Regions from separate parts of the Pseudomonas sp. B2M1-30 genome, predicted to be linked through region 2. Evidence: predicted binding sites of a transcription regulator. Region 2 holds the regulator's gene; each other region holds the start of a gene.
The links. The regulator FliA, encoded in region 2, starts transcription of late flagellar genes. The targets are predictions, from matches to a motif close to CTAAAGTTTNNNNNNNNNNNGCCGNTAA.
Positions count from the first base shown of each region.

Region 1: a site for FliA is predicted at 1,882-1,909, ahead of N8H74_RS27035 (methyl-accepting chemotaxis protein). Genes of this name have one in related genera too.
Region 3: a site for FliA is predicted at 1,944-1,971, ahead of N8H74_RS02055 (methyl-accepting chemotaxis protein). Genes of this name have one in related genera too.
Region 4: a site for FliA is predicted at 2,159-2,186, ahead of N8H74_RS15995 (methyl-accepting chemotaxis protein). Genes of this name have one in related genera too.

Region 1 covers NZ_JAOEJT010000020.1:57,089-61,298, reverse strand. Annotated here, with positions in the region: gene N8H74_RS27055 (LysR substrate-binding domain-containing protein) at 1-109, shown strand, start outside; gene N8H74_RS27050 (MmcQ/YjbR family DNA-binding protein) at 106-465, shown strand; gene N8H74_RS27045 (DUF1294 domain-containing protein) at 488-916, opposite strand; gene N8H74_RS27040 (undecaprenyl-diphosphate phosphatase) at 913-1,743, opposite strand; gene N8H74_RS27035 (methyl-accepting chemotaxis protein) at 2,037-3,671, shown strand; gene pnuC (nicotinamide riboside transporter PnuC) at 3,816-4,210, shown strand, end outside.
Region 2 covers NZ_JAOEJT010000011.1:101,594-105,803, forward strand. Annotated here, with positions in the region: gene flhF (flagellar biosynthesis protein FlhF) at 1-371, shown strand, start outside; gene fleN (flagellar synthesis regulator FleN) at 485-1,315, shown strand; gene fliA (RNA polymerase sigma factor FliA) at 1,312-2,052, shown strand; gene N8H74_RS20675 (chemotaxis response regulator CheY) at 2,220-2,591, shown strand; gene N8H74_RS20680 (protein phosphatase CheZ) at 2,613-3,401, shown strand; gene N8H74_RS20685 (chemotaxis protein CheA) at 3,441-4,210, shown strand, end outside.
Region 3 covers NZ_JAOEJT010000001.1:442,601-446,810, reverse strand. Annotated here, with positions in the region: gene N8H74_RS02065 (NorM family multidrug efflux MATE transporter) at 1-818, opposite strand, end outside; gene N8H74_RS02060 (LysR substrate-binding domain-containing protein) at 975-1,895, shown strand; gene N8H74_RS02055 (methyl-accepting chemotaxis protein) at 2,082-4,058, shown strand; gene N8H74_RS02050 (phosphocholine cytidylyltransferase family protein) at 4,070-4,210, opposite strand, start outside.
Region 4 covers NZ_JAOEJT010000007.1:155,014-159,223, forward strand. Annotated here, with positions in the region: gene N8H74_RS15995 (methyl-accepting chemotaxis protein) at 8-2,038, opposite strand; gene ampE (regulatory signaling modulator protein AmpE) at 2,241-3,080, opposite strand; gene ampD (1,6-anhydro-N-acetylmuramyl-L-alanine amidase AmpD) at 3,077-3,637, opposite strand; gene N8H74_RS16010 (DUF1631 domain-containing protein) at 3,702-4,210, opposite strand, start outside.

The DNA of each region.
Region 1 (4,210 bases), on a different contig from region 2:
TTGGCTGCAAGCGGTATATCCGCACCGGCGTGGAGTGATGCCGGCGGTGCGGGCGTGGATCGATCATCTGGTCGAATCCTTCAATGCGTGTGGGGAGCGGTTGTTATGAAACAGGGAAAGATGAACGAAGCGGACGTTGCCGCGTTCTGCCTGGCACTGCCCGGCGCTCGGGAAGACTACAAGTGGGGAGGCGTGCGGGTGTTTTCGATTGCCGGCAACAAGATGTTCGCCTTGCAAGGCCTGCGCGGCGATTCGCTGGCGTTCAAGGTCGACAAGGACCTGTTTCTCGGCCATTGCGATCGCCCGGGCATCCACCCGGCGCCGTATCTGGCCCGGGCGCAATGGATCATCATGCACCCGCCCTACCCCTTGGGCGCCGAGGAGTTGCAGGGGTTGCTGCAGCGATCTCATCAATTGGTGGTGAGCAAATTGCCCAAACGCACGCAGGCGGGATTGTTGTTGTAACTGCAATCCGGTTTGGGTGGTTTCAGAACAAGGCCAGCAGGTTCGCGCCCAGGAACAGCTGATCGATCCAGAACACCTGATGCAGCGCCACGATCATCCAGAACAGGATCTGGAACGACACCTTGCGCGTCTTGTGCCGGAACACTTGCTGGGCGATCAAGGCGCCCGGCCAGCCACCGGCCAGTTCCACGGCGTGCAGGATGTTCTCCGGTGTACGCCAGGCGTCGGCGCGGGCCTTGCGCTTGTCGGCCCAATACATGAAGAACGCCAGCACGCTGACAAGGCCATAGGCCGCCAGCGGTATCAGCGAGATCCCGCGCAGCCACATCGACAGCGAGCCGAACAGCGGCAACGCGCAGACGATAACCAACACCACCAGCTTCAATTTCAGATTCTGAATATGGCCGCCGGCGGGGCCGCGATCCGGGCGGCGTGCGCGGGAATCACTCATGGCTTGGCCGCCGTCCAGTCGACCCAGCCGAACTGCCAGGTCGCCAGAATCACCAGACCGAAGACGATCCGATACCAGGCGAACGCCGCGTAGCTGTGGCTGGCAATGAACTTGAGCAAGCCGCGCACGGCAATCATGGCGAAGATGAACGCTGTGACGAAGCCGATGGCAAACACCGGAACGTCGGCCGGCACGAAGATGTGGCGGTATTTGTAGCCGGAGTATACCGCCGCCCCGACCATGGTCGGCATGGCCAGAAAGAACGAGAACTCGGTGGCCGTCTTGCGCGACAGGCCGAACAGCAGGCCGCCGATGATGGTCGAGCCGGAACGCGAAGTACCCGGAATCATCGCCAGGCACTGGGCGAAGCCGATTTTCAGCGCGTCTTTCCAGGAGATGTCGTCCACCGTTTCGGCGTGCACCTCATGCTGGCGCTGTTCGGCCCATAACATGATGATGCCGCCCACCACCAGCGCAGCGGCAACGGTGATCGGGTTGAACAGATACTGGTGAATCAGATCGGCAAAAATCACCCCCAATACCACAGCAGGCAAGAACGCGATCAGCAGGTTGGCAGTGAAACGTCGCGCACCGGGCTGGGTCGGCAAGCCGACGACGACGTCGAGGATCTTGCGGCGAAACTCCCAGACCACTGCGAGGATCGCGCCGAGCTGAATGATGATGTTGAACGCCATGGCCCGCTCGCCACCGAAGTCGAGCAAATCCGCAACAATGATCTGGTGTCCTGTACTTGAAATGGGCAAAAACTCCGTCAGCCCTTCTACAACTCCTAGAATCAGTGCCTGCAAGGCGGTCCAAAGATCCATCAATCCCCCGAAGAAGCGATGCGTTTGCATGCCCCGATAGTATTTATATAGAGCGTTCACTGCGTTCAGCGTAGCTGACTTCCCGCGCGCACAGGATCCACACGGAACAGTCAAAATTCCGTGAAAAATCAAAACCGACTCAGGTTTTTGCGTGCGGGGCCGAAATCCTATCAGACAAGCCGAAATAGCGCTGCCGCGTTATACGACTTGCGTCGCGTATGCCTCAATACCGAAACGTGGTTGGATGCTGGCGGCGACTTATTACAAGAAAAAGAATCTGGAGTGACAGCGTTATGAACAGCTTGCGCAGTGTGTCGATCAGCCGACGCTTGTGGCTCATCTTGGTTGTGGCGGTGGTCATGTTGCTGACCTTGGGCGTATTGATGCTCAAGCAGATTCACGATGACCTGTATCACGCCAAGGCTCAGAAAACCCAACATGTGGTGCAGACCGCCAGCGGCATACTGGCCTATTACCAAGGCCTGGAAGCGGCCGGCACCCTGACCCGCGATGTCGCCCAGAAACAGGCAATGAGTGCGATTCGTGGCCTGCGCTATGACCAGAACGACTATTTCTGGATCAACGACCTCACGCCCGTGATGGTCATGCACCCGGCCAATCCCAAGCTCGAAGGTCAGAACCTCTCGGCGATCCGCGATCCGGACGGCTTCGCGGTGTTCAACGAGATGGTCGCCATCGCCAAGGCCAAAGGCGCGGGCATGGTCGATTACCGCTGGCCGAAACCGGGCGCCAGCGAGCCGGTGGCCAAGACTTCCTACGTGAAACTGTTCGAACCCTGGGGCTGGATCATCGGCTCCGGCGTATACGTCGACGATGTGCAGGCGGAGTTCCAGGGCCAGGTGATCAAGGCCTCGATCGTCGGTCTGGTGATTGCGGTGATCATGGCCCTGCTGGTGATTCTGATTGCCCGCAGCATCGTTCGACCGTTGCAGGAAACCGTGAACGCCATGGCCAACATCGCCAGCGGCGAAAGCGACCTGACCCGCAGCCTGGACACCCACGGTCAGGATGAAGTCACCCAACTGGCCCATCACTTCAACGGTTTCACCGCCAAACTGCGCCGGGTGATCGGTGACTTGCAGTTGTCCGCCAGTGCCCTCGGCCAGTCGTCGAGCGAACTGGGCAACGATGCGGCCCAGGCCCAGGAACGCAGCCAGCAGCAATCGCAGCAGATGGAACTGGTGGCGACCGCGATCAATGAAGTCACTTATGGCGTGCAGGACGTGGCGAAGAACGCCGAGCACGCCGCCAGTGAAATGCGCGATGCCGAAGCCCAGGCGCAACAGGGTCAGGTCAACATCGACGGCAGCCTGCAGCAGATCGACAAGCTGTCCGGCACCATCGATCAGGCCGTGGAAGTGATCCGCACCCTGGCCGCCGAAAGCACGCAGATCGGCAGTGTTCTGGAAGTGATCCGTTCGATTGCCGAGCAGACCAACCTGCTCGCGCTCAACGCCGCGATCGAAGCGGCGCGAGCCGGTGAACAGGGTCGCGGTTTTGCGGTGGTGGCCGACGAGGTTCGCTTGCTGGCCCAGCGCACGCAGAAGTCCACGGCGGAGATCCAGAGCATGATCGAACGTCTGCAAAACCACTCCGAGGCAGCGGTAAAAGTGATCGGCGACAGCAGCAAGGCGTCGCAGTTGACCATCGAGCAGGCCGGCCTCGCCGGTGCCAGCCTGAACGCCATCGGCCAGGCCTTGCGCAACCTCAATGGCCTGAACGCCTCGATTGCCAGCGCCACCCTGCAACAGGCGCACGTGGTCGAGGACATCAACCAGAACGTCACCCAGGCGGCAGGTCTGTCCCACAGCACCGCGCTGGCGGCCGAACAATCGAGCGCAGCCAGCGTGCGACTGGGTCAGTTGAGCGAACAGTTGAACGGTTTGCTGCGTCAGTTCCGCGTATAACACAGCACCCGTGTGGGAGCGAGCCAGCTCCCACACGGGGGCTTGCTCAGGTTTCTTGCGCAAACCTCCCCGCCATCCCGAAAACTTGTCCGCGCCTCCTTTCCCGGTACAATCCGCCCCCTCTTCCCTTCTCAAGGATTGCGCATGTCCGGGCTCGAACTGTTTGCCGCCGCCCTCGGTGTGATCGCCGTCTGGCTGACGGTCAAACAGAATCCGTGGTGCTGGCCGATCGGGCTGGTCATGGTGCTGCTGTACAGCTGGATCTTCTTCGAGGTGAAGCTGTATTCGGACATGTTGCTGCAAGTGATTTATGCCGCGCTGCAAGTCTATGGCTGGTGGCAGTGGACCCGGCACGGCGCGACGCACGACGGGCGTCAGGTCAGCCGGCTCGATTCCCGATCGATTGCGCAGGCCCTGTCGGTCGGTGCTGTCGGCAGCCTGCTGCTCGGTGCGGCCATGGCCCACTGGACCGACGCCGCACAACCCTGGCTCGACGCGGCGCTGACCGGATTCAGTCTGGTCGCGCAATGGTGGATGGC
Region 2 (4,210 bases):
TGCAACTGGAAAGCCTGGCCGGTCGCGGCATCCGCTCGAAAAATTATCTGGTGCTGGCAACCACCAGCCAGAAACAGGTTCTAACCGCCGCTTATCACAGTTACAAGCGTTGCGGGCTCGCCGGGTGCATCCTGACTAAACTGGATGAAACGGCCAGTCTGGGCGAGGTGTTGAGCCTGGCGATCAGCCATGAACTGCCGGTCGCCTACCTGACCGATGGCCCGCGCATTCCGGATGATCTGCATCTGCCGCGCCGTCATCAACTGGTCAGCCGCGCCGTCAGCGTGCAAATGCAGGAAGAACCCAGCGAAGAAGCCATGGCTGACATGTTCGCTGATATCTACCACAGCCCGACCAAGCAGGTTGGCTGAGGTAATGAACAGTTTTTGTACCTACATCGATGGCTTGCCACGCATTGTTCCGGTTGTGAACGCGCAGCCAGTAATGTGGCCTCCGTCTATGCAAGACAAGGTAAAGAAATAACATGGGCAGCATGCATCCCGTACAGGTGATCGCGGTGACCGGCGGCAAAGGTGGCGTCGGCAAGACTAACGTGTCAGTGAACTTGTCTCTGGCGCTGGCAGAGCTTGGCCGTCGGGTCATGCTGCTGGACGCCGATCTGGGGCTGGCGAACGTCGACGTTCTGCTGGGGCTTACGCCAAAACGCACACTGGCCGACGTGATCGAAGGCCGCTGCGAGCTGCGCGACGTGCTGTTGCAGGGGCCGGGCGGGATCCGCATCGTGCCGGCCGCTTCCGGCACCCAGAGCATGGTTCACCTGAGCCCGGCGCAGCATGCCGGTCTGATCCAGGCCTTCAGCGATATCGGTGACAACCTCGACGTGCTGGTGATCGACACCGCTGCGGGTATCGGTGACTCGGTGGTCAGTTTTGTCCGCGCCGCCCAGGAAGTGCTGCTGGTGGTCTGCGACGAACCGACGTCCATCACCGACGCCTACGCGCTGATCAAACTGCTCAACCGCGACTACGGCATGAACCGCTTCCGCGTCCTCGCCAACATGGCGCAGAGCCCGCAGGAAGGGCGCAATCTGTTCGCCAAGTTGACCAAGGTCACTGATCGCTTCCTTGACGTCGCCCTACAATACGTGGGCGCGGTGCCTTACGACGAAAGCGTGCGCAAGGCGGTGCAGAAACAGCGTGCGGTCTATGAAGCCTTCCCGCGTTCCAAGTGCGCGCTGGCGTTCAAGGCCATCGCCCAGAAGGTCGACACCTGGCCGCTGCCCGCCAACCCGCGTGGGCACCTCGAATTTTTCGTCGAGCGCCTCGTGCAGCAAACGGCAGGGCCAGTGCTATGACCGCCAGCGGTATGAACTACTACAAGAAGTCGGCACGTGACGCGCAGTACGAGCTGATCGAGCGTTACGCGCCACTGGTCAAACGCATTGCCTACCACTTGCTGGCGCGATTGCCGGCCAGTGTGCAGGTCGAGGACTTGATCCAGGCCGGGATGATCGGCCTGCTCGAAGTCTCGACCAAATACGACGCCAGCAAGGGCGCCAGTTTCGAAACGTACGCGGGCATCCGGATCCGTGGCGCGATGCTCGATGAAGTGCGCAAGGGGGACTGGGCGCCACGCTCGGTTCACCGCAACACCCGTATGGTCAGCGACGCGATTCGCGCAATTGAAGCTAAAACCGGCCGTGACGCTAAAGATCACGAGGTTGCGGCCGAACTCCAATTGAGTCTCGACGATTACTACGGGATTTTGAATGACACCTTGGGCAGCCGGCTGTTCAGTTTCGACGACCTGTTGCAGGACGGCGAACACGAAGGTCTGCACGAGGATGGCGCCAGTGCTCATCTGGAGCCGTCGCGCGATCTGGAAGACGAGCGATTCCAGGCCGCGCTGGCGGACGCGATTGCCAATTTGCCGGAGCGTGAGCGACTGGTGTTGGCGCTGTACTACGACGAAGAGCTGAACCTCAAGGAAATCGGTGAAGTCCTGGGCGTCAGTGAATCGCGGGTCAGCCAGTTACACAGCCAGTGCGCGGCCCGTTTGCGGGGGCGTTTGGGGGAGTGGCGAGCGCGCTGAGGGCGGTGTGGGGACGCTGCGAACGAGGCTGGTGCGGTGGTGAACGGCACCGGTCTCGATCTGTTGTGCTCCAGACAGTCTTTGAGTGCTTTGCCGGATTGATTGAAATGGCGCGTCCAGGTGCTGGGCGCGTTTAAGACTGCTTGGAGGTCGAATTGAACAAAGACATGAAAATCCTCATCGTTGACGATTTCTCGACGATGCGGCGGATCATCAAGAACCTGCTGCGTGATCTGGGGTTCACCAACACCGTTGAAGCGGACGATGGCACCACCGCCATTCCGGTGCTCAACAGCGGCAGCATCGACTTTCTGGTGACTGACTGGAACATGCCCGGCATGACCGGCATCGACCTGCTGCGTCACGTGCGCGCCGATGAAAAGCTCAAGCACCTGCCGGTGCTGATGGTGACCGCTGAAGCCAAGCGCGAACAGATCATCGAAGCGGCCCAGGCCGGCGTTAACGGCTACGTGGTCAAACCTTTCACAGCTCAGGCACTGAAAGAAAAGATCGAGAAGATTTTCGAACGCATCGGCTGATGTACGCGCCCCGGGGGAGCTATGGAGCATAACGAATCTTCACAGGGCGACTTCGAGTCGACTCTGAAAAAACACGCGGTCGAACTGGTCGAAAGCCTTGAAAAAGGCAAGTTCGGCGAAGCCGTGCAACTGATCCATGAGCTCAATCAGACCCGCGACCGTGGCCTGTACCAGGAAGTGGGCAAGCTCACGCGTGAACTGCACAGCGCGATCGTCAATTTCCAGATCGATCCGCACATGCCGCAAGCCGAGGAAGTGTCGCAGATCACTGATGCGACCGAACGCCTGGGCTATGTGGTCAAGCTGACCGAGAACGCCGCCAACCGCACCATGGATCTGGTGGAGAGCGCCACGCCGGTGGTCAATGGCCTGGCTGACGAAGCCCAGGCGTTGAGTGCCGACTGGGGGCGTTTCATGCGCCGCGAAGTCGGTGCCGAAGAGTTCCGTGAACTGGCTCGCCGGGTCGACGGTTTTCTGGCACGCAGCAGCGCGGACAACCGCGCCGTATCGGCCAACCTGAACGACATTCTGCTGGCCCAGGATTACCAGGACCTCACCGGTCAGGTGATCAAGCGTGTGACCCAGTTGGTCACCGAAGTCGAAAGCAACCTGCTCAAACTCGTCCTCATGGCCAGTCAGGTGGACCGCTTCGCGGGCATCGAACATGACCGTGCGGCGATGCTTGCTGAAAAAGATCCACAAAAACATCTCTCGCAGGGTGAAGGTCCGCAGATTCATGCCGATAAACGAGAAGACGTTGTGTCCGGTCAGGACGATGTGGACGATTTGCTATCCAGCCTTGGATTTTGAGTTTTTTTGGGTTTTTAGACCTGTAGGAGCACCCCATTAATGAGCTTCGGCGCCGATGAAGAGATCCTTCAGGATTTCCTGGTTGAGGCCGGCGAGATTCTTGAGCAACTGTCCGAGCAACTGGTCGAGCTGGAAAGCCGTCCGGATGACGCGGATCTGCTCAACGCAATTTTTCGCGGTTTCCACACTGTAAAAGGGGGCGCCGGCTTCCTTCAGCTCAACGAGCTGGTGGAGTGCTGTCACATCGCCGAAAACGTGTTCGACATCCTGCGCAAGGGTGAGCGTCGCGTAGATGCAGAACTGATGGACGTGGTACTCGAAGCGCTGGACTCGGTGAACAGCATGTTCGGCGAAGTTCGCGATCGCAGCCCGATCACCGCTGCAACACCGGAACTGCTGGCGGCGCTGTCGCGTCTGGCCGAGCCGCAATCGGCTGATGAAGCCGTGGCCTCGCCGGTGGCCGAGATGATCGAGGAACTGGTCGTTGAAGACGCAGCCTCGGGCGACATCACCGATAACGAATTCGAACAGTTGCTGGACTCGCTGAGCGCCGTCAAGGCTGAAGCCGAGGCTCCGGCGGCCGTGGCTGCGCCGGTGCAGAGCGCCGATGAAGCGGCCAGCGATGAAATCACCGATGCCGAGTTCGAGTCGCTGCTCGACCAGCTTCACGGCAAGGGTCAGTTCGCCGCTGATGCGGTGGCCCCGGCGGCGGCCGCTCCTGCGGCGCCGGCAGCGGGCGACAGCTCCGACATTACCGACGATGAGTTCGAAGCCCTGCTCGATCAGTTGCACGGCAAAGGCAACTTCGC
Region 3 (4,210 bases), on a different contig from region 2:
GCCGCCAATTGCGTGCTGCCCATGGTGCCCATGCACAGCGCCGCGAAGGCGAACAGCCCGACTTCCACCGCGTAGGTGCCGCCGATCGGCAGACCTAGGCGCCATAGCTCTTTCAGATACTGCCGGTTTGGCCGGGACAGCCCCTGGCGCAACGGATAGGCGTCGTAAGCCGGATGCCGGCGAATGTGCCAGGCCAGCGCCAGAGCCATGCAGTTGGCGACAATGGCCGTGACCAGACCGATGCCGGTCAGGCCCAGTTTCGGCAGGCCGAACAGGCCGGTGATCAGCGCGTAATTGAGCAGAAAGTTGGCCACGGTGCCGGCCAGGCTGATGACCATCACCGGTGTCGCCCGGCCGATGGCGCTGGTGAAACCGCGCAGGGCCATGAAGCTCAGATAGCCGGGCAGGGCGAACGGCAGGGCGATCAGAAACTGTCCGGCGGCGTTGACGTTGGTTTCGGTCTGGCCGAACAGTAGCAACACCGGTTTGAGGTTCCATAGCAGCAGCCCGGCGACCAATGCCATCAGCCAGGCCAGCCACAGGCCGGCCTGGGTCAGGCGCGCGGCGCCGAGGATGTCGCCGGCACCGTGACGAATTGCCACCAGTGTGCCGACCGCCGCGATCACACCGATGCAGAAAATCGACACGAACGAGTAGGTTGCCGCGCCCAGACCGCCGCCCGCCAGCGCTTCGGGGCTCAGGCGCGCCATCATCAGGGTGTCGGTCAGCACCATCAGCATGTGCGCCAACTGCGAGGCGATCAGCGGCCCCGCCAGCCGCAGGATGGCCCAGAGTTCGGTACGCACAGGTTGCTGCATGGTCATCACCCACAAAAAAGAGGGAACAAGAGACCGTCGATTCTCGGCGTTCATCCGGCTTCGCACAAAGGGATAAAAAGGATGGGTGGCATGATTAAAACTCATCCTTGGCGGATTCTGTTAAGTTGGCTGCACCCCGCCATCGGAGCTTTGCCCATGTCCCGCCGCCTTCCTCCCCTGTATGCCCTGCGCGCATTCGAAGCGGCGGCGCGGCACAGTTCGTTCACCCGCGCCGCCGAAGAGTTGTCGATCACCCAGAGCGCAGTCAGTCGGCACATTCGTACCCTGGAAGATCATTTCGCCTGTCGGCTGTTCCACCGCAGCGGGCGCAACCTGCAACTCACCGAATCGGCGCGTCTGCTGTTGCCGGGCATCCGCGAGGGCTTCGGTGCCCTTGAGCGGGCCTGCAATACCTTGCGCGCCGAAGATGACATCCTGCGCATGAAAGCCCCGTCGACCCTGACCATGCGCTGGCTGCTGGCGCGACTCAGTCGCTTCCGTCACCTACAACCGGGCAACGAGGTGCAACTGACCAGCGCCTGGATGGACGTGGACTCGGTGGACTTCAACGATGAGCCGTTCGATTGCGCCGTGTTGCTCAGCGACGGCCATTTCCCGCCCGACTGGGAGGCCAGCCTGTTGTTCCCCGAAGAGCTGATTCCGGTGGGGGCGCCGAATCTGCTCAACGATCAACCCTGGGACGTGGCGCGGCTGGCGGCCGCCGAGTTGCTGCACCCGACCCCGGATCGCCGCGACTGGCGCAGTTGGCTGGAGCACATGGGCTTGTCCGATCAGGTGTCGCTCAAGGGCGGGCAGGTGTTCGATACCCTGGAGCTGGGGATGATCGCGGCGGCGCGCGGTTACGGCGTGTCGATGGGCGATTTGCTCATGGTGGCCGAGGATGTGGCGCAGGGACGATTGAGCCTGCCGTGGCCGACCGCCGTCGCCAGCGGTCTGAATTATTACCTGGTGTGGCCGAAAACCCGCCCCGGAGGTGAACGTTTGCGCCGCCTCAGCGACTTCCTCCAGGGCGAAGTCCGCGCCATGGCGCTGCCAGTGGTTGCGCGCCTGGGCTGAAACGTTCGAGCCCGCATAATTACGGCCATCGCATCACCCTGCTGGCGACTCAAGTATTCGCTTTTACCGCCGACTATGTGCAAGTGGAACCGTCGTGCCGGTCTCCGCGATTCACCCCCACTATTAGAAAATTTCCGAGCAAGTGCCGCGATCAAGGAGGGTCCGCCGCTCGGCCAGGAGCTGTTCATGTCTCAACCTCGCGCCCGCATCGCCTCACAGCTGGGCCTCGCGCTCGCTGTGATTCTGGCGATTGTCATCAGCGGCAGTACGGTGTTCGCCCTGCGTTCGCTGGACAACGCCAACCTCGCCACTCGTGAAGAGCACCTCGCCAGCGAAGCGCGTCTGCTCGCCGACCAGTTGAGCACTTTCCACGGCACCCTGCGCGAGAGCACCCTGCGCCTGAGCGGGCTGTTCGAGAAACGCTTCGGCAGCGGCCTGAGCGTGCATCCGGATGAGCCGGTGACCGTGGCCGGCACTCAGACGCCGGGCCTGCACCGTGGCAGCGAAGTGCTGAACAACAACTTCAAGGAAGTTGATGAGTTCAAGCAGATGACGGCCGGTGTGGCGACGATCTTCGTACGCAGCGGCGACGAGTTCATTCGGGTCAGCACCAACGTCAGCAAGCAGGATGGCAGCCGCGCCATCGGCACGTTGCTCGATCATGCCAACCCGGCTTATGCACGGCTGATGGCGGGACAGAGCTATGTCGGCCGGGCGCTGCTGTTCGAGCGTCTCTACATGTCGCAGTACACCCCGGTGCGCGATGGCAGCGGCCGAGTGATCGCGGTGTTGTACGTAGGGTTCGACTACACCGATGCACAGAAAGCGCAGCTCGATAACTTGCAGCGCTTCCGTATCGGCAAGACCGGTTCTCTGGCATTGCTCGACGAGCAGAACAAATGGATGGTGCCGCCGGCTGGTGTCCAGGTGCTGGATCAGGCCGCGACGGTGATTGGCGGTCTGGCGAAGACGCCGGGCAAGGGTTCGTTCTGGAGCGACAAGTCCGAAGACTTCTACAGCGTTGCCGTGCCGTTCGAAGGCGGGCCGTGGTCGGTGGTGGCGAGCATGCCGAAAGCCGAAATCCGCGAGGTGACCTGGAGTGTCGGCACGCAACTGGCGATCGGCAGTCTGCTGGCGATGTTGCTGGCGGTGGGTTCGGTTGTGTGGCTGCTGCGCAGCAAACTGGCCCCGTTGAGCGATCTCGTGCGTCAGGCCGAAGCCTTGGGCGCCGGTGACCTGAGCGTGCGTCTGAATGTGTCGAGCAACGATGAAATCGGGCAGTTGGCCCGCGCCTTCAACCAGATGAGCCAGGCGCTGTCGACCATGGTCGAGCACATTCGCCGCTCTTCGGAAGAGGTCAATCGCCGTGCCCAGGCGCTGTCCGGTCTGTCCGGTGGCGCTTACGAAGGCATGGAGCAGCAGTCCGGCGAAATCACCAGCATGGCCGGCGCCGTCGAAGAGTTCAGCGCCACGTCGCTGAACATCGCCGACAACATGGGCAACACCGAGCGTCTGGCTCAGGAAAACGCTCAGCAAACCCAGATCGGCCGCACCTCGATGGACGAAGCGTCGTCGTCGCTGGAACAAATCGCTGCTGCCCTGAACAGCACGGCCACGGTGATCAACACCCTTGGTCAGCGCTCCCAGGAAATCGGTGGCATCGTCGGCGTGATCACCTCGATCGCCGAGCAGACCAACCTGCTGGCGCTCAACGCCGCGATTGAAGCCGCACGCGCCGGTGAGCAGGGCCGTGGTTTTGCCGTGGTGGCGGATGAAGTGCGTAGTCTGGCGTCGCGCACGCGTCAGGCGACCGACGAAATCTCCGGCATGATCCACAGCATCCAGCAGGAAACCGGCAACGCCATCAGCACCATGGAACAGGGCAACGTGCTGATGCAGGAAGGCCTGTCGCGCAACGCCAACGTGGCGTCGGCGCTGGCGCGTATCGACGAGCAGAGCCGTTCGGCGGGTCAGCAGTTCGCGGCGATCACCACCGCGACTCAGGAGCAGAGCAGCACCGCGACCTTGCTCAGCAGCAACCTGCAAAGCATTGCGCTGGCCAACAGCGAGCAGCGCGAGGTTGTGTCGAACCTCGCGGTCACCGCCAAAGAGCTGGAGAAGCTGGCGGCGGATCTGCGCTCCGAGGTTGACCGCTTCCGCTGAGGCGGCGTGGCTTACTGATAGAGGGAGAGGTCGTCACTGGAGTCGACCTCGCCCCATTCTCCCGCGTAGGCAACAGCTTCGATCGGCACTCGACCGGCATCGATGACCCGTTGCAGGGTGTTGGTCATGTGCATGCTGTCGCGCTGCGCCGG
Region 4 (4,210 bases), on a different contig from region 2:
TGTTTCTTCAAACACGGAACGCGCTGATCAGTTGTTTGAGCTCGACCACCTGCGCCGAGAGCGCACGACTGGCGTCTTCGGTCTGGTGCGCGCCCTGGGCCGTGCGTTCACCGGCGCGATTGATCTCGACGATGTTCTGGTCGATGTCATGGGCCACGGCGGTCTGCTGCTCCACCGCAGCGGCAATCTGTTGATTCTGGTCGACGATCATGCCTACGGCGCCGAGGATATTTTCCAGGGCCTGCTGGACTTTTTCCGACTGCCCGACGGTGCCATTGGCCATCTGATGGCTGACACCCATGGCCTTCACCGCCGCACCGACTCCGCCATGCAGCCGGTCGATCATCTGCTCGATCTCTTCGGTCGATTGCTGGGTACGCTTGGCCAGGGTACGCACTTCGTCCGCCACCACCGCAAACCCTCGGCCCTGCTCACCAGCGCGGGCGGCTTCGATGGCCGCGTTGAGCGCCAACAGGTTGGTCTGCTCGGCGATGCTCTTGATGACCTCCAGCACGCGGCTGATCGACTGGCTGTCGCTGGCCAACTGGTTGATCACCAGCACCGACTGATCGATCTCGCCGGCCAGTGCCGCGATGCTGCCCTGCTGCGACTCCACCAGTCCGCGCCCACTGATGGTTTCGTCATTCACGCTGTGGGCGCTGCTGACCGCCGCCGCCGCGCTGCGAGCCACCTCCAGTGAAGTCGCCGACATCTGGTTCATCGCCGTCGCCACTTGTTCGATCTGGCTGCGCTGCCCGGCCACGGCCTGATTGCTTTGCGCCGAGACGCTTTCCACTTGCCCGGCCTGACGCTCGACTTCGCCGACGGTATGGCCGACGCGCTCGATCAGGTCGTGGATCTTGCGCACGGTGCCGTTGAACACCTCGCCCAACTCGCCCAGTTCATCGCGGCTGTTGGCTTTGAAATTGACCGTCATGTCCCCCGCCGCCACTTTGTCCATCATCGCGCCGAGGCGTTTGAGGGTGGTGCGGGTCGAGGCGTAGAAACCGCCGTAGAGATAGAAAATCAGCACGAACACCACCGACAGCGCCGAAGCCTGCAAGACCATGTGCGTGCGGTTTTGCGTCAGGCGCTGTTGCAACTGGCTGTCGAGGAATTTCAGGGTCGCTTCGTTGAGCTGGTAGGTCTGCGCCATCAGTGCAGTGACCTGGTCGTAGAAGCCCTGCCACGGAGCGTCGAGGGTGTCGGCCATCACCACTTGCTCCTCGAACAGCTCGCTGGCCTGCTTCAACGAAGCCTTGCTGGCGTCCGCCGGAGCGCTGAGGGATTCACGGGCGGACTTGCTCGAACCGAGGGCGTCCTGAAGTTTCAGGCCGTACTCGGCCTGGAGTTTTTCGATCTGTACCAGCAACTCATCGAAACGGGTGCTGGAGGCACTGTTGAGAAAACCCTGGCCCAGGGAATACGAGCCCATGGCCCGGCCCTCGCCGATAAGCTGGGTCACCGCCGGGGTGACGTTGGTGACCAGCTCGCTGAGTTGGCGGATGTCGCTCTGGTTGTCGCGGCTCAGACCGGCCTGGCTGGCGACGATCTGGCTGAAAATCTGCGCGCTGCCCAGCAGCTTGGCGATCAGCGCACTTTTGCTTTGCAGGGAGTTTTCCGCTTGCTGGGCCTTGAACGCGGCGATCATCTCGTCGCGCTTGCCGTCGAACACCTTGATCTGCTCCGGGTCCTCGGTCATCGCCGCCAGCCCTTGCAGCCGCGTCAATACACTTTGTTCAAGGGTGGTGATGTTCGCTTCGACATTGCCGGCCTTGCCGGACTGGCCGAGGGTGACGTTGATCTGCACCAGATTGTTCAGGGTTTCCAGATCCCGGCGCAGGGTCAGGCTGCTGCCCAGCAGATCGAGGCTTTGCAGTTCAACGCGGGTGCCCTGGAATTCGCGGTAGGAATCGCGAACCAGATAGAAGTTGGTCACCAGCATTGGCACCAGGAACAGCACGCTGATCAGGCTGAACTTCATGCCGAAGCTCAAGCGGTTCATCAGCGAGACGGCGGGATAGAGCAAGCTCTTCACTGGAAGTCTCCCTTGGTTTTTCTTGTTTTTTTATTGGCAGGCGCGGGGCGACAGCAGATAGCCACTATCGGGCGCCATCTCTGTATAGCTCAAATCGAAGGGAGGTTTTGTAACTTAAGGTTAACGGCCGGAGCGAGACGATGACTGGAGCCGGCCGTGACGAGGGAGTTGCTCCCCCGCCACCCTGAATTGCACTTCGAACTCAGTGAACCAGCACCGTCCACAAGGCAAACCCGGCATACCACAGCACCGCCGCGCGCAGCAGCAGTTCCCACAGGCAGTCGAGGGTGTTGATGCCATCCGACCCGACCACCGGAGGCGGGATCTCCCCCGCCGCCAGCCCGACCTTGTTGATCAGCTGCCCGGCGCTGATGTTCCAGTTCAGCAACTCGTGCAGCATCACCCGGCTGACCGCGACGAAGTTGCCGACCAGCGCGAGACTTGCCGCCAGCAAGCGCACCGGCACCCAGTCGAAGGCGTGGCGCAGTTGCCCGGCCCGTTCGACCACCGCCGGGTTGCGCGCATGCTCCTCGGCCAGCGCGAGCAGGCGATAACTCAGCGCCGCGACCGGGCCGAGCAGGAAGTACCAGAAAATCACCGCGAAGAAGCTTTGGTACGCCTGCCACAACAGATGCGCTTGCACCCGCTCCAGCAGTTGCTCGCCGCTGTCGGCGCAGATGTCCAGATCGCGCTTGGCGACATGCGCGGCGGCTTGCAGGTCTTCCCGGCGCCAGGCATCGCGGAACGGCCCGAGGCCACCCAGCAGGTCGCCGCGTCCCAGGCTGTAAATCACCACCAGCAGATGCACTGGCAACGCCAGCAGGCCGTAGGCCACCGGTTCCAGCACCAGCAGCAACAATCCGAGCAAAGCCACCGGCAGCAACACCAGAATCACCAGCACCAGCCACGGCTGCTGTTTCAGGCGCTGGCTGTTTTCAAGCTTGTGCAGTTCGCGGATCCATCCGCCATCGCGTTGAACCCGATGACGCAGGGCCGAGAACTTCTCGATCCACAGCGCCAGCAGTAACACCAGAAAACTCATTGTCCTTCCTCTTGTACCAGGGCCGCGCGGTAGCGTGCCCAGTCAAATGCAGGTCCCGGATCGGTCTTGCGCCCGGGTGCAATGTCGCTGTGTCCGCAGATGCGCTGGCCGGTGATCGCCGGAAACCTCGCCTGCAACTGGCGGGTCAGCGCGGTCAACGCCAGATACTGCGCATCAGTGAACGGCAGATCATCGGTGCCTTCAAGTTCGATGCCCACGGAAAAATCGTTACAGGTTTCCCGCCCCTCGAAACTCGAAACGCCGGCGTGCCACGCCCGCTCAAGACAGGAGACAAACTGGGTGACCTTGCCGTCACGTTCGATCAGAAAGTGCGCCGACACGCGCAGGTCGGCGATCCCTGCAAAGTAGGGATGCTCCGTGACATCCAGACGATTCTGGAAAAATTCCTGCACCTTGCCGGTGGCGAATTGCGCGGGTGGCAGGCTGATGTTGTGGATCACCAGCAGGGAGACTTCGCCCGCCGGGCGTTCATTGAAGTTGGGCGACGGGCAGACCTGCACCCCCTGACACCACCCGCTAGCGGGATCCAACTGCATACCGATTCCTTCAACGCCGACTGTGTTGGCGCCCAGTATGCCGTGATCGGCCCCCGGCGCGCGATCACTTGCCGCGATTGAGCCGCCGCAGATTGCCCAGCACCGACTCCAGAGCCCGGTCGAACAGCAAGGTGTCGTCCAGCGCCCGCGCCGCGCCACGACGAAACGCCTGGGCCAGGCCGATACGGCTGTGCTCCAGCACTTTCATCCCGGTGCGGTCGACGAACACGTATTTGCCGGTGGCTTCGATGATCGCCGCCAGTTTGCAGCGCAGGGTGTGTTCCTCGTCTTCCTCGAACGCCACCCAACTGCCCAGACGTAGCTGATCGACCTGACGCAGACTGGCGTCGTCCTCGGGCAGACGCGCCGCCGACAGCGTCTGCGCGCCCTCGTCGGCAATCGGCAAAACGATCCGCTGCGACACCTCGACCAGATGATCCACCTCCTGCGAAGGCTCCAGCACCCGCACATGCAGGGCTTCCAGTTCACTGAAAAATTCGCTGGTGGCAAACGGATCGAACGCCGAACTGCTCAAGCCGTTACGCAGGGACTTCAGCAGCCCCGGCACCAGAT